3 regions of the Rhodococcus sp. NPDC057529 genome follow, and region 3 is predicted to be linked to each of the others. Evidence: riboswitches for the same ligand, from Rfam matches in the RefSeq annotation. Region 3 holds a riboswitch; each other region holds the start of a gene.
What was found. Region 3 has a riboswitch for thiamine pyrophosphate ahead of thiC (phosphomethylpyrimidine synthase ThiC). Riboswitches for the same ligand answer to the same signal wherever they lie in the genome.

Region 1 (5,109 bases), on a different contig from region 3:
GGATGGCGGGGGTGTCGTATTCGGGAATCAACTCGCTGCAGGCCGCGGGGCATCGGCCACCGGCGTTGAAGGCGATCTTCCCCACCGAACCGGGCAACGATCTGCTCCGCGACATCGTCGGGACGGGCGGTGGCCTCGGTGTGGGATTCATGCCGCTGTGGCTGTCACTCGTCAACGGTCTCAAGTTCGTTCCCGACGTCCAGGCGCTCGCGCAGGGGAACTTCGACGAACGGTGGCTGCAGGACCGGTTGCGCGATCCGCTGACGCTGTTCCCCGCACTGATCCAGGCGATGACCGCGTCGCAGATCGGCGATCTCGACGCCGGGACGCTGCGGGTGGCGCAGGACGGCCAGTTCTACGAGGAGCGGAAGGCGCAGGCGGGGAACATCGACGTGCCGACCATGCTCTACGGCGCCTGGCACGACATCTTCGCGAACAGCGAACCGCGGGTCTACAACGACATTCCGCTGCCCGCCGGCGAGAAGCAGCTGATCATGAGCGACGCCTACCACGTCTCGTTCGGGGGCGGCTTCGGCGAGCCGGGTGCGCCGCCGAGACTCGACGTCCTCGAACGCGCGTGGTTCGACAGGTGGCTGAAGGGCATCGACAACGGCATCGACGAGTACGGCCCGGTCACGCTGTATCAGCAGGGCAACGGCTGGACCACCACCGACCGGTTCCCGCGGGCCGGTGTCGACTACCAGCGGATGTACCTGTCGGGTGCCCCCAGCGGCACCGCCGGGCACGCCGCCCACGACGGCAGCCTGGTGCCGGCGACACCCGGCGACACGGCGAGGCTCACCGTCGCACCCGGACTCCGCGGGCTCTGCTCCCGCGACGGAACGCAGGGCACCGCCGGCGCGGCCGTCGTCTTCGGATCGGTGTGCAGCAAGGACTCCCGCTTCAACGAGGCCGAGGGCCTGACGTTCACCAGTGCCCCCGTCACACAGCCGACGGAACTGTCGGGTCCGGTCAATCTGCATCTCGAAACCGTGCTCGATGCGCCGGACGGATTCTGGGCGGTGACGCTGAACGACGTCGCACCGGACGGCACGTCGACCGCGCTCACCAACGGTGCGCTCACCGCCTCGATGCGGGCGGTGGACGATTCGAAGAGCACCAGGTCGGCGAACGGCGACTACACCGAACCGCACCACTCTCTGACGGTGGCCGCGCGTCAGCCGCTGGTTCCGGGTGAAGTGACGCCGGTCGACATCAACTTCGTGCCCACCGACGCGGTCCTCGCGCCGGGGCACCGGTTGCGCGTCGACGTGTACGCGGGCAGCGTTCCCCGGTATCTGCCGCTCGGACCGATTCTGGCGGACAGTCAGCTGAAGCCGCAGCACGTGGCATTGTCGCCGGACCGGCCGAGTTTCCTCAACCTGCCGCTGGTCGGGGCGCGGGCGTGGTGACGGGTTCACGCCGCGTCCCGGGATCCGTAGGGTTGACGGCATGACCAAGTGGACAGCTTCGGACATCGTCGATCAGAGCGGCCGTACGTTCGTCGTCACGGGCGCCAACAGCGGTCTGGGGGAGGTGGCCGCGCGGGCCCTGGGCAAGGCGGGAGCCCACGTCGTGCTGGCCTGCCGCAACACCCACAAGGGGGAGGTGGTCGCGCGGTCGATCGGCGACAACGCCGAGGTGCGACGTCTCGACCTGTCCGACCTCGCATCGGTGCGCGAGTTTGCCGCCGGTGTCGATTCCGTCGACGTGCTCGTGAACAACGCCGGGGTGATGGCGGTTCCGCAGCGCAAGACCGCCGATGGATTCGAAATGCAGATCGGCACAAATCATCTCGGACACTTCGCGTTGACCGGACTGCTGCTCGGCAAGATCACCGATCGGGTCGCCACGATGTCGAGTGCGGCACATCAGGCGGGAACGATTCATCTCGACGATCTCAACTGGGAACACCGCAAGTACAACCGCTGGAGCGCCTACGGCCAGTCGAAGCTCGCGAATCTGCTGTTCACGTACGAATTGCAGCGCAGGCTCGCCGCGGCCGGGTCTCCGGTGACAGCGGTGGCCGCGCACCCCGGCTACGCGTCGACCAATCTGCAGGCGCACACCGAGTCGGTGCAGGACAAGCTGATGGCCGTCGGCAACCGGATCTTCGCGCAGTCCGCGGAGATGGGGGCGCTGCCGATGTTGTTCGCCGCCACCGCCCCCGGCGTGATCGGCGGAAGTTACATCGGGCCGGACGGCCTGTTCGAGCAGCGGGGCCACCCGAAGGTGGTGGGCTCCAACAAGAAGTCGCGGGACGAGCAGACCGCGAAGGCGCTGTGGTCGCTGTCGGAGGACCTGACGGGCGTCGAGTACAAGTTCGGGTGACCCGACGCCCGCGCAGGATGCTCAGTCTTCGGTGACCTCGAGGGTGACGTCGATGTTGCCGCGGGTGGCGTTGGAGTAGGGGCACACCTGATGCGCCTTCTCCGTCAGTTCGAGCGCCTCTGCGCGCGGCAGGTGGGGGAGCGACACCTCGAGCGTCACGGCGAGGCCGAATCCGCCGCCGTCCGTGGAGCCGATCCCGACGCGGGCGCCGACGGCCGAGTCCGCGATGTTCGCCCCGGCCTGACGGCCGACCAGCTGGAGTGCGGAGTGGAAGCAGGCCGCGTATCCGGCGGCGAACAGCTGCTCGGGGTTGGTGCCGTCGCCGGATCCGCCCATCTCGGTGGGGATGGCGAGGTTCAGGTCGAGCCGGCCGTCGGACGTGCGAGCGTGGCCGTTGCGGCCTTCCCCGGTTGCGAGGGCTTCGGCGGTGTAGACGATCTTCATGGTTACTTCTCCTGTAGGGGTTGCGAAACTGTGGAGCGATTCGGTGAGGCGCGACAGGGTGTCGCGCAGGGCGACGAGTTCGTCGACGCCCATGCCCGTCGAGCGGGCGAGTGCGGTGGGGATGCCCTCCGCGGCGGCGCGGAGGCTCGCGCCCTTCTCGGTGAGGTGGATCCCGACCCGGCGTTCGTCGGCCGACGAACGCCTGCGTTCGACGAGCCCCAGCGCGTCGAGCCGCTTGAGCAGTGGCGACAGGGTGCCGGTGTCGAGATCGAGGGCGTCGCAGATCTCACGCACCCCGCGGCCGTCCTGTTCCCAGAGCACGAGCAGCACGAGGTACTGCGGGTAGGTCACGCCCAGCGCGTCGAGCATCGACCGGTATCGCGCCGTCATGGCCCGGGAGGCCGAGTACAGCGCGAAGCACACCTGGCGGTCGAGGGCGAGGTTGTCGGTCACCCCTGAATGGTTGCACACAACTAGGTTGTGCACAACCAAAAAGGTCATCGAGGAGATTGGCCTTACACTATTGGCCAGTGACACGGGGTGCTGCCTGGCGAGGATCCAGGCGGCTGAGAAGACACCCGTCGAACCTGAACTGGGTAATGCCGGCGAAGGGATGTCGCGGAGACGGCCGTATGCGCTCATCCGATGTCTCGTCGCCGACCGATCGGAAGGTGACAGCAATGCAGCTCGACAAGCAGATCGTCCTGGTGACCGGCGGTGGCCGGGGCCTCGGTTCCGCCATCGTGCGCTCGTTCGCGGCGCAGCACGCGCGGGTGGTCGTGAACTACCGCAACAGCCGGGAAGCGGCGGAGGAACTCGCGGCATCCCTCGGTGCGGACCGCGCGGTCGCACTCGGGGCCGACGTCACCGATGCCGCGCAGGTGGCGGCACTGTTCGCCGCCGCGGAAGAGCACTTCGGATCGCCGGTGACCACCGTGATCAACAACGCCCTCGCCGACTTCTCCTTCAACGGCGACGCACGCGCCAAGGCGGACGTCATCACGTGGGAGGCCTTCGACTCGCAGTTGCGCGGCAGCGTGCAGGCGACCCTGAACACCACGCAGGCCGCGCTGCCGGGCATGCGCTCGCTCGGGTTCGGCCGCATCGTGAACATCGGAACCAACCTGTTCCAGAATCCCGTCGTCCCGTACCACGACTACACCGCCGCCAAGGCCGCCGCGCTGTCGCTGACGCGCACCCTCGCCGCCGACCTCGGGCCCGACGGCATCACCGTCAACATGGTCTCGGGCGGGCTGCTGCGCACCACCGACGCGAGTGCCGCCACCCCCGACGAGGTGTTCGACCTCATCGCGGCGAGCACTCCGCTGCAGCGGGTCACCACCCCGGACGAGTTCGCCGACGCGGTCCTGTTCTTCGCGTCCCCGTGGTCGCGGTCGGTGACCGGCCAGAACCTCGTCGTCGACGGCGGACTGGTCAAGGACTGACATGACCGACACGAGGCAACTGCACTTCAACGCCTTCCTCTTCGGCTGCGGGCACCACGGCGCCGCGTGGCGGCACCCCGCCTCGCAGGTGGAGCGGCTCAGCGACATCGCCTACTACGAGGAACTGGCGCAGACCGCGGAGCGGGGTTGCCTCGACGCGGTGTTCTTCGCCGACGGGCATTCGGTGCGCGACCCCGCGTCCGGGGGCATGTGGTTCCTCGAACCGCTCACCGCGCTGTCCGCGATGGCACGGGCAACCGAGCGGGTCGGGCTCGTGACGACCGTGTCGACCACCTTCTACACCCCGTTCCACGCCGCGCGGATGCTGGCGTCGCTCGACCACATCAGCGGCGGCCGCGCCGGCTGGAACGTGGTGACGTCGATGTTCGACGCCGAGGCCCGCAATCACGGTCTCGAGGAGATGCCGCCGCACGACGACCGCTACTCGCGGGCCGCGGAATTCGTCGACGTGGCACTGGCGCTGTGGGATTCGTGGGAGCCCGACGCGCTCGTCCTCGACCGGGAGGGCATCTTCGCGGATCCGGCCAAGGTGACACCGATCGGGCATCGGGGAAAGCATTTCCTCGTCGCCGGCCCGCTGACCGTGCCGCACTCGCCGCAGGGGCGCCCCGTGCTGTTCCAGGCGGGCGCGTCCGACCAGGGCCGCGACCTGGCCGCCCGGTGCGCCGAGGGCATCTACGCCGTCGCCTACGACCTCGCGGCCGCGCAGAGTTACTACGGCGACGTGAAGCGGCGCATCCGCGCCGCGGGTCGCGACGCCGACGCGGTGACCGTGATGCCCGGTCTCGTCACCTACGTGGGTTCGACCACCGAGGAGGCGCGCCGGAAGAAGGCGGAACTCGACGCGCTCCTGCCCGTCGAACAGTCG
Region 2 (5,109 bases), on a different contig from region 3:
GGGATCGCCGACGGCAGACGCACGTAGCGGAACTCCTGCCACCGGGAGGCACCCATGCTGCGCAACAGCGCACCCGCTTCCCGGTCGGCGGCGGCGAAACCCTCGATCAGGCCGATCGTCATCGGGAAGAACGTGGCGAGGGCGATCACGAGGACCTTCGGCAGCAGACCGAATCCGAACCAGATGATCATCAACGGCGCGATCGCGATGATCGGCAGCGTCTGCGACACGACGAACAGCGGAACGAATGCGCGTCGCAGCCACGGCGAGAAGTCCACGAGCACGGCGAGAGCCCACGCGCAGAGCAGGGACACGGCGAACCCGATCAGCGTCACCTGCAGTGTCGCGGAGGCGTGACCGGAGATGGCGTCCCGCGCCCGCCAGCCCTGCTGCACGACCCGCAGCGGCGACGGCAGCACCTGCGGCCGGATACCGCTGACCGTCACGTACACCTGCCACGCGACGACGAGCAGTGCCACGACCACGACCGCAGGCAGCACCCGCCGCAGCAGCGGGGACGTGCCCGGGGCCGGGGTCCGGACGGTCGGGTCAGGGCTGAGCGAGGTACTCATTGGTGAAATACGTCGACCAGTCGGGTTCCGTGGTCAGCGGTGCCCCGTCGGGGCCGGTGAGCAGGCCGTGCTGGAACAGGAAACCGGAGTACCCCGCCCACTGCTCGGCCGTCTGGGTCCCGACCTTTCCGGAAGCGTCCTTCATGTACTCGGAGGACAGCATCTGCTGGCTCTCCCGCACGAGGGACTCGTCCGTGAACGCGCCGGGATTGGCGTCGATCAACATCTGCGCGGCCTCGTCCGGCCGGTCGGCGGCGAACTGGTAGCCGCGCTGCAGGGCCTGGACGAACTTGCGGGCCTGCTCGGGATGCTCGTCCATCCACTGCTCGTTGCCCTCGATGACGAGTGCGTACGCGTCCGGGAAGCCGTAGTCGGTGTAGTGGAAGTAGCGCATCGGGGTGCCCCGGTGCTCGGCCTCGATGCCCTCCCAGCCGAAGAACGACACGGTGAAGTCGGCGGTGCCGGAGTACACGGCCTCGTAGGCCGACGTGCCGAGCGTGACGGTGGTGAATTCGCCCTTGCCGCCGTCGTTCCGGATGATCTGCTTCAGGGTCTCCTCGCCGTCGGGGTCCGCGAAACCGGCGTAGATCTTGCCGTCGAGATCCCGGGGGCGGGTGATGTCGGCGCGATCCGCCTTCACCGCGATACCCGTCGCCCAGTGCTGCAGCGGGGCCATGACCGACGTGGTCTGGGCGCCCGCGGCCTTCGAGAACGTCGCGGAACTCTGGAAGCTCACGCCGAACTCCGCGTTGCCGGCGTCGACGAGGGTGTCGGGTGAGGTGTCGTTGTACGGCAGCACCTGCACGTCGAGTCCGGCGTCCGCGAACCAGCCCTCCTGCTGGGCGACGAACAGGCCGGTGTGGTTGGTGTTCGGCGTCCAGTCGAGTGCGAACCGGATGGTGTCGTCGGACTGCGAGTTTCCGGCGCAGCCGGTGAGCATCGACAGGGCCGAGACGAGGATGACGGCTGCGGTGGCCGCGCGCTTGGTACGGGAGAAGAGAGTCACGACGCCGGCCATTCCTGCTTGTTGAGTGCTGTGTCCCAGAACATGAGTTCGTAGCGGCTGGCGATCGTGAACGCCTCCACCATCTCTTCGCGCTGGGCTTCGGTCGCGGCGTCCGCGGCGGCGTCCACGAGTTCGCGGGCCTTCGCGACGGCGGCGTGGAACTCCTCCGCGTCGTACGTGGTCACCCACTGTGCGTACGGGTGCGACGGATCGGCAGCCAGCACGTCCCGGGCGCTCGCCGCGAGCCTGCGTCCCACGTCCGCGTAGATCCAGAAACACGGCAGCACCGCGGCGGCGGACACCGCGTACGGCTCGGTGGCGGCGACCGCCGTCAGGTAGGAGATGTACCCGAGGCAGGCCTGCGAATGCTGCGGTTCGGCGTCCGACGCGGGGAGCCGTCCGCTGGTCAGCAGGTTCTGGTGCAACGTCGCCTCGACCGTCGCGGCCTCGGCCGCCGAGCCTGCCCAGAAGCCGGCCTCGACGGGGCCCGGCGCATGCGCGGCGACCAGGGACAGGGCCTTCGCGTACCCGGTCAGATACAGGAAATCCTGCTCGATATACGTGCGGAACACGTCCAGCGGCAGCGTTCCGTCGCCGAGGCGGCGCAGGAACTCGAGTTCGTCGATCGCCTCGCGCAGCACCTTGGTCCGGTCCCACAAGTGGTCCGTGAATCGGGCGTGCCGGCCTGCGCCCGCAGCACCTTGGACAGAGCTATTCACAACGTTGACATCCCTTCGTCAGCATTACCTGAGCAGGTTCCCGGGTGTGTTCTCAGCCCCGCCCGTGCGGAGCACCCCGTGTCAGAACAAGCCGACCCTAGCACCGGCCGTGCCGCGAACGGAAAGGCCCCGGGTGGGTGGACGCGCTCAGCCTGCGAGGAACGCGGCCGCTCCCGGTGGGAGGGGCGCGGGGCCGCGCGTGTAGATCTCGGCGGGCCTGCCGGTCCCGACGACGGCCATGTCGCCGGTGTGCTCGAGCGCGGGCATCACGTGCCGGCGGAACGAGTCCTTCGGGAGGGGACGGCCGAACACCACCTCGTAGACCCGGCGGAGTTCGAGCACCGTGAACGTGTCGCCGGCCAGGCCCGACGGGTCGACGGACCGCGCGTACCGCTCGCGCAGGTCGGCGACGGCGAGGGTGACGACGTCCGCGTGGTCGAACGCGAGGTCCTGCGTCACCCGGTTGCCGTCGACGGGGATCAGCAGCGCGTCGCGGGGGAGCGCCGTGCGCGGCAGCGCCGCACCGTGCGTCATCGACAGCACCCACCCGCGGTCGTCGCGGCCGGGGTCGTCGAACATCGCCAGCTGGTGGAACTCGGCACCCGTCAGGCCGGCCTTGATCCGCAGGCACCGCTCGGCGGCGTCCCGCAGTCGCTCGCCTTCGTGTAGGAAGGTGCCCGGGAGTGCGAGCCGGCCCGAACGGTGCGGAACCACAAGCACTTTCAGCTCGGCGCCGTCGACGGTGAGGACGGCGACGTCGACCGCCACGGACGGCCGCGGGTAGTCGAGGAGGCTCTTGCCCTCGGGATCGGTCGATGCGGCCACGGAGCACATGTTAGCGCGCGGTTGATCTATATCGCGTTCGAGCGGCCCTGCCTGCGCATCGTTGGTAGTTTGGCGAGAGATTCCCGTACGCGCTGCGTGAGGAGATTCGGCCGTGGATGTCGAGAAGTCCGGCGACACACTCGTCGTCCGCGCCCGGGACGGCGACGTGCGCGGCTATCCCGAAGGCGACGTCTACGCGTGGAAGGGCATCCCGTTCGCCGCCGCCCCCGTCGGCGATCTGCGGTTCCGGGCGCCGGCCCCGCCGACGCCGTGGCAGGGCGTGCGCGACTGCGTCGACTTCGGCCCGATGGCCCCGCAGGGCCACGGCACCGCCGTCCCGATCGACGCCGGACTCGAGATGGACGAGGACTGCCTGTCGGTCAACGTGTGGGCACCCCGGCCCGACGGCACCCCGCGGCCGGTGATGGTGTGGATCCACGGCGGTGCCTATTGCCTGGGAACCGCAGCTCAGGGCATCTACAACGGGCGGATCCTGTCCACTCTCGGCGACGTCGTGCTGGTCTCGTTCAACTACCGGGTGGGTGCGCTCGGCTTCCTCGACCTGTCGTCGTTCTCGACGGCCGAGCGGGTGTTCGAGACCAACTGCGGGCTGCGCGACCAGGTCGCCGCGCTCGAATGGGTGCGCGAGAACATCGCGTCGTTCGGCGGTGACCCGGACGAGGTGACGGTGTTCGGGGAATCGTCGGGAGCCGGGTCGATCACCACGCTGATGACGTGCCCGAGCGCGGACGGGTTGTTCCACCGCGCGATTGCCCAGAGCCCACCCGCCACATCGGTCTACGGCAGCGAGCGGGCGGCCACGGTCGCGAAGCAGTTCCTCGACATCCTCGACGTGGAACCCGCCCGGATCGACACGCTGCTGCGCCTCCCGTACCGCACGGTCATCGAGGCCAGCGACACGCTCGTCAACGAGGTGCCGACGAAGATCCCCGGCACACTCGCCATGGCGCCCGTGGTGGACCGCGACTTCCTGCCCCGCTACCCGGTGGCCGCGTTCCAGAAGGGCTACTCCCACCGCATCCCCCTCATCATCGGTTCCAACAAGGACGAGTCGTCGATCTTCAAGTTCATGAAATCTCCTCTGCTGCCGGTCACCTCGGATTCGGTGCAGGAGATGCTGCGGGCGATCGCGACCGATCACCCGGAACTGCCCGCGGCCCGCCTCGCCGACATCCTGTCGGCGTACCCGGACCGCGGGAAACCGAAGGGCGCACTCGCGATGTCCCGCGACGCCGCGTTCCGGATGCCCGCCCTGTGGGTGGCCGACGCCCACAGCAGGCACTCGCCGACGTGGATGTACCGGTTCGACCAGGCCACGCCGATGCTCAAGGCCGCACGCATCGGAGCCGGGCACGCCACCGAACTCCCGTACGTGTTCGGCAATTTCGACACCCTCAACATCGATCCGACGTTCTGGCTCGGCGGCCGGAAGACGGCGCTCGAGGTGTCGGGCCGGATACAGCGCCGGTGGCTCGCGTTCGCGCGGCACGGTGTCCCCGCCGCCCTGGACGGGTCCAAGCACTGGGCCCCCTACGACGAGGAGAACCGCTCCACGTTGCTGATCGACGGCGCAGACACCCTCGTGAAGGACCCGGACCACGAGATGCGGGTGGCCTGGGGCAACGACGTCATGGGCTTCAACTGACCGGAACCTTCTCGTCCAGTTCCTTCAGCACGGGCAGCGCGAAGCACGCCAGCCCGATGATCAGGACCGGGATCGCGAGCACGAAGAACGTCGGCTGGATTCCCCACTTGTCGAGGATCGGGCCGGCCAGCAGGTAGCCCAGCGGACCCGCCGCATAGGCGGTGGACGTCATGACCCCGGTGACCCGGCCGCGCATGTGCTCCGGACTGCGAGTCTGCATGGCGTAGTTGGCGATCGGGCCGACCGGACCGAACACCAGACCCTGCAGGAGGGCCAGCGCCAGGATCGCCCACAGCGGCGGCAGGAACGCCATCGCGACCA
Region 3 (5,109 bases):
CTGGCCGTCGGGGGTCAGGGGCAGCAGCTTCACGAAGGGGACCTTACCGATTCTCTGAGGTGACGGATTCGACGGGCAGATACACGCGACCACCTGCGTCGACGAACTCGCTCGACTTCTCGGCCATGCCGGCCTCGATGGCTTCGACCGAATCGAGTCCGTGTTGCCGTGCGTACTCCCGCACGTCGGCGGAGATCCGCATGGAGCAGAATTTCGGACCGCACATCGAGCAGAAGTGGGCCGTCTTCGCCGGCTCGGCGGGCAGCGTCTCGTCGTGGAACTCCCGCGCGGTGTCCGGGTCGAGGGACAGGGCGAACTGGTCGTGCCAGCGGAACTCGAACCGGGCCTTCGACAGCGCGTCGTCCCGTTCCTGCGCCCGCGGATGCTGTTTTGCGAGGTCCGCGGCGTGCGCCGCGATCTTGTACGTGATGACCCCGGTCTTGACGTCGTCCCGGTTCGGCAGTCCCAGGTGCTCCTTAGGGGTGACGTAGCAGAGCATTGCGGTACCGGCCTGCGCGATCATCGCCGCGCCGATCGCGGACGTGATGTGGTCGTACGCCGGTGCGATGTCGGTGGCGAGCGGTCCGAGCGTGTAGAACGGCGCCTCCTCGCACAGCTCCTCCTCGAGTCGCACGTTCTCGACGATCTTGTGCATCGGCACGTGCCCGGGACCTTCGATCATCACCTGCACGCCATGCGATTTCGCGATCTTCGTGAGCTCGCCGAGGGTGCGGAGTTCGGCGAACTGGGCCTCGTCGTTGGCGTCCGCGATGGAGCCGGGGCGCAGGCCGTCGCCGAGCGAGAACGTGACGTCGTAGCGGTGGAGGATTTCGCAGAGTTCGTCGAAGTGGGTGTACAGGAACGATTCCCGGTGATGGGCCAGGCACCACGCCGCCATGATCGAACCGCCGCGGGAGACGATGCCGGTGACCCGGCGCGCGGTCAGCGGGATGTAGCGGAGCAGTACTCCGGCGTGGACCGTCATGTAGTCGACGCCCTGTTCGCACTGCTCGATCACGGTGTCGCGGTAGATCTCCCACGTGAGTGCCGTCGGATCGCCGTTGACCTTCTCCAGCGCCTGGTAGATCGGCACGGTTCCCACGGGCACCGGCGAATTGCGCAGGATCCATTCCCGGGTCTCGTGAATGTTCTTGCCGGTGGACAGGTCCATGATGGTGTCCGCGCCCCACCGCGTCGCCCACACCATCTTCTCGACCTCTTCCGCGATCGACGACGTCACCGCGCTGTTGCCGATGTTCGCGTTGATCTTGACCGCGAACGCCTTGCCGATGATCATCGGCTCGAGTTCGGGGTGGCAGCGGTTGGCCGGGATCACGGCCCGACCCGCCGCGACCTCGGCGCGCACCGTCTCGGGTGAAACACCCTCTCGTGCTGCGCAATACCGCATCTCGGGAGTGACGGTTCCGGCGCGGGCGGCGTCGAGCTGGGTGCCTGCCCGGTCGGCGATCCACGGCGCCCGCAGGTGCGGAAGCCCCGCGTCCAGGTCGATCGTGGCGTCCGCGTCGGTGTACGGGCCCGATGTGTCGTACACGTCGAGGTGCTCACCGTTGGTGAGGTGTACGCGCCGGACCGGCACCCGGACGTCGCCGCCCGACAGCAGGTACTGCTTGGTGCTGCCCTGGATCGGTCCCGTGGTGACGGACGTGGCTGTAGATATGGTTGTGCTCATCGATGATGCTCCCTACGCCGGCATTACCCGGACAGGTTCGACGGTCGACGGCCCTAGCCGTCCTCTCAGCCCGCTGGTGCGAGCCCCCGTGGATGTGTAGTTGTCCCGGAGACTGTAACCGAGATCTCTGTGAGTGAAACATTCGGGGGAAACTTGGACAGCGGTTCCGTGCATCGGTATAAAGGGTGATGAACATCACATTTCGATTACGACACATACCCCAGGAGATAGCCATGCTGACGGACGCGCAGGTTGTGGACGTGATCGACAACGCCGATCAGAACCGATTCGAACTCCGACTGAGTGGTGACCTGGTCGGCATCCTCGGGTATTTCGCCCTCGCGGACACCCCGCCGGGTGCGGGCGCGGGAGTGGGCGTGGTGGCCCGGCCGCCGGGCCAGGGGGGCCGGGGGCGTCAGGCTCCGGTGGTCTCGTTCATGCACACGGTGATCGTGGAGGACTTCGGTCACCGCGGACTCGCCGCACTCATGGTGGGGCGCTCCCTCGACCTCGCGCGCGGGTACGGCTGGAAGGTACGGCCCGTGTGCACCTATGTGCAGCGCTTCGTCGCAGGGCATCCCGAATACCGCGACCTCATGGTCCCGGTGGAGGTCTGACGGCGACGGGACACGAATCGACCACTCGTCGGCAACGAAACGGTTCCGGGGCCGGTGGTTCCGCTCGCGAGGGCGCCCGGGAACTGTTTCCATGAGTGGCATGGATCACATGTCGAACGGTTCCGGCCCGTCGGGGAGCATCACGACCACTGCTGCGCGCGTGCTCGACAACCCCGCCCACGAACGATTCGATCTGTGGCTGGGGGACGAGCTGGTCGGCATCCTCGGCTATCGCGACGAGGACGACATTCCCGGATTCACCGCCAGACCCGGCGAGGTGGTCGCGTTCATGCACACGGTGATCGTGGAAGACCTCGGTGGCCGCGGTCTCGCCGCGGTCCTGGTTCGTGAGGCGCTGGGTTCAGCGCGCCGGCGGGGCTGGAAGGTGCGCCCGATCTGCACGTACGTCCGGCGCTACGTGGCGCTGAACCCGGAGCATCTCGACATTCTGGTCGCCGACTAGACCCCGGGGGCGCCGTTCGTCTCGGGTTGCTGCGTGTCAGTCGCCGAGGTCGACGATGACGGGCGCGTGATCGCTGGCGCCCTTGCCCTTGCGTTCGTTGCGGTCGATCTCGGCCTTGTCGACACGGCCCGCGAGGGCGGGCGACCCGAGCACGAAATCGATGCGCATACCCTGCTTCTTCGGGAACCGCAGCTGGGTGTAGTCCCAGTAGGTGTAGACACCCGGGCCGGGGGTGTGCGGCCGGACGACGTCGGCGAATCCCGATTCGACGAACGCCTGGAAGGCCTCCCGCTCGGGGACGGACGTGTGGGTCTTGCCTTCGAACAGCGCCGGATCCCAGACGTCCTCGTCGGTGGGTGCGACGTTCCAGTCACCGACCAGCGCGATCTGCGCGTCCGGATCACGGTCGAGCCACCCGACCGCATCCGTGTGCAGCTTCGCCAGCCACTCCAGCTTGTACGTGTAGTGCGGATCGGCGAGCTCGCGGCCGTTGGGCACGTACAGGCTCCAGACGCGGACGCCGTTGCAGGTGGCACCGATGGCGCGCGCTTCCTGCACGGGGGCGACCTCCGGATCCTTGTGGAACCCGGGCTGATCCTCGAAGCCGATCTGCACGTCGTCGAGGCCGACGCGGGACGCGATCGCGACACCGTTCCACTGGCTGAGGCCCACGTGCGCGACCTCGTACCCGAGTTCGCGGAACCGCTCGTACGGGAACTGCTCGTCCTTGCACTTGGTTTCCTGCATCGCCAGCACGTCGACGTCGGACCGCTGGAGCCAGTCCAGGATCCGGTCGGTACGGGCACGAACAGAGTTCACGTTCCAGGTTGCGATGCGCACGGCAGCCACCCTAGCGGCACGCCCCGACAGATTCTCAGCCGCCGGGTTCGGTGGCGTAGCGGTACCGGTGGTGCGCCACGAAGCCGACGTTGCGGTACATCGCCTGCGCGCCCTCGTTCTCGGCGGCGACCTGCAGGCACGCGTGGGTCGCGCCGTGCTCGCGCCCCCAATTGATCATGTCGCCGCAGATCAGGCTGCCGATTCCGCGGCGGCGGTGAGCCTGCGCCACCTCGACCGCGGTGAGCCCGACCCACCGGCGGTCGTCCGGCGCGGTCGTGACGGATCCGCGGGCGACGGCGAGGAGCGCCGAGTCGGCGGCGCCGATCCGGCCGAAGCCGAGCGTCCCGCCGCGGACCGCGTTCAGCACGTCGACCGCGAAGTCGGGCAGCGCGGACCCGCGGTAGCGGTACAGGGCGAGCCAGTCCGGATCCGGGTGATCGGTGACGGTCGTGGTCCGCGGACCCTCGGGCAGCGCCAGATTGTCGACGTCGGCGGCCATCACGACCACTTCGTCGCTGACGTTCCAGCCCGGCGGCACCTCGCCCAGGCGGTCGGGGATCAGCAGCCGCAGCGGGCGGTCCCGCTCGGCGTACCACTCGCGCAGACGGTCGAGCGTGCCGCCGGGGGAGGGGTCGTCCAGGCTCCCGACCGTCCCGCGGTCGCCGAGCGGCGCCGCCGAGTTGGCGCGTCCGGTGAAGCCGTGGCCGTATCGGGCGAGCCAGCCGTCGATCCAAGCGTGCTCGATCCCCGGCCAGCCGTCGGCGGAGGCCAGTTCGAGGGACCGGATCTCGCTCGCCCGCACCGGTCGCGCGGGGACGGCCTTCAGCGCGACCACTCGCCCGGGCTCCACTTCGATCGCGGTGCCGGCCGCATCGCGGACGACCACGACCGGCTCGACGCTCTCGAGCACCCCGATGACGTCGGTCATCGGATGGCTGGACCCGGGCGGCAGCTGGTAGCGCAGCACCACCCGGGCTCCGAGCGGAATGTCAGTCGTCATGCCCGAACGGGTCTTCGACCGTTCCGGGCACCCAGCTGAGACCGGGAACTCCCCAGCCGGCGCGCTTGATGGTCTTCTTGGCGGCGCGTGCGTTGCGGCCGACCAGCATGTCGACGTAGAGGAAACCGTCGAGGTGACCGACCTCGTGCTGCAGCATGCGCGCGAAGAAGTCGCGCCCCTCGATCTCGACGGCATTGCCGTCGGCGTCGGTGCCGGTCACCTTCGCCCACTCGGCCCGGCCGGTGGGGAACTGTTCGCCGGGGACCGACAGGCAGCCCTCGACGTCGTCGTCTGGGTCTGGCATGGTCTCGGGTCGTTCCGACGTCTCGAGGACCGGGTTGACGACGCAGCCCCGGCGGCGGAACGGCTTTCCGGTCTCGTCGACGTCCGGGCAGTCGTAGACGAACAACCGCAGCGGCAGGCCGACCTGGTTGGCGGCGAGCCCGACGCCGTTGGCGGCGTCCATCGTGTCGTACATGTCAGCGATGATGTCTGCGAG

Region 1: it holds a riboswitch for thiamine pyrophosphate, as region 3 does, so the genes downstream of both, ACFU5V_RS08655 (3-oxoacyl-ACP reductase) here and thiC (phosphomethylpyrimidine synthase ThiC) in region 3, are expected to answer to the same signal.
Region 2: it holds a riboswitch for thiamine pyrophosphate, as region 3 does, so the genes downstream of both, ACFU5V_RS39290 (TenA family protein) here and thiC (phosphomethylpyrimidine synthase ThiC) in region 3, are expected to answer to the same signal.

Annotation. Positions count from the first base shown of each region.
Region 1 covers NZ_JBHVEY010000004.1:10,630-15,738, forward strand. The annotation lists gene ACFU5V_RS08635 (CocE/NonD family hydrolase) at 1-1,412, shown strand, start outside; gene ACFU5V_RS08640 (oxidoreductase) at 1,453-2,331, shown strand; gene ACFU5V_RS08645 (organic hydroperoxide resistance protein) at 2,353-2,775, opposite strand; partial or broken gene ACFU5V_RS08650 (MarR family winged helix-turn-helix transcriptional regulator) at 2,782-3,228, opposite strand; TPP riboswitch at 3,302-3,406, shown strand; gene ACFU5V_RS08655 (3-oxoacyl-ACP reductase) at 3,456-4,220, shown strand; gene ACFU5V_RS08660 (LLM class flavin-dependent oxidoreductase) at 4,222-5,109, shown strand, end outside.
Region 2 covers NZ_JBHVEY010000034.1:12,013-17,121, reverse strand. The annotation lists gene ACFU5V_RS39300 (ABC transporter permease) at 1-572, opposite strand, end outside; gene ACFU5V_RS39295 (ABC transporter substrate-binding protein) at 550-1,590, opposite strand; gene ACFU5V_RS39290 (TenA family protein) at 1,575-2,297, opposite strand; TPP riboswitch at 2,291-2,386, opposite strand; gene ACFU5V_RS39285 (NUDIX hydrolase) at 2,445-3,122, opposite strand; gene ACFU5V_RS39280 (carboxylesterase/lipase family protein) at 3,235-4,788, shown strand; gene ACFU5V_RS39275 (MFS transporter) at 4,781-5,109, opposite strand, start outside.
Region 3 covers NZ_JBHVEY010000008.1:358,548-363,656, reverse strand. The annotation lists gene thiD (bifunctional hydroxymethylpyrimidine kinase/phosphomethylpyrimidine kinase) at 1-33, opposite strand, end outside; gene thiC (phosphomethylpyrimidine synthase ThiC) at 44-1,690, opposite strand; TPP riboswitch at 1,683-1,790, opposite strand; gene ACFU5V_RS18575 (GNAT family N-acetyltransferase) at 1,924-2,307, shown strand; gene ACFU5V_RS18570 (GNAT family N-acetyltransferase) at 2,408-2,770, shown strand; gene ACFU5V_RS18565 (exodeoxyribonuclease III) at 2,807-3,610, opposite strand; gene ACFU5V_RS18560 (GNAT family N-acetyltransferase) at 3,645-4,610, opposite strand; gene ACFU5V_RS18555 (peptide deformylase) at 4,600-5,109, opposite strand, start outside.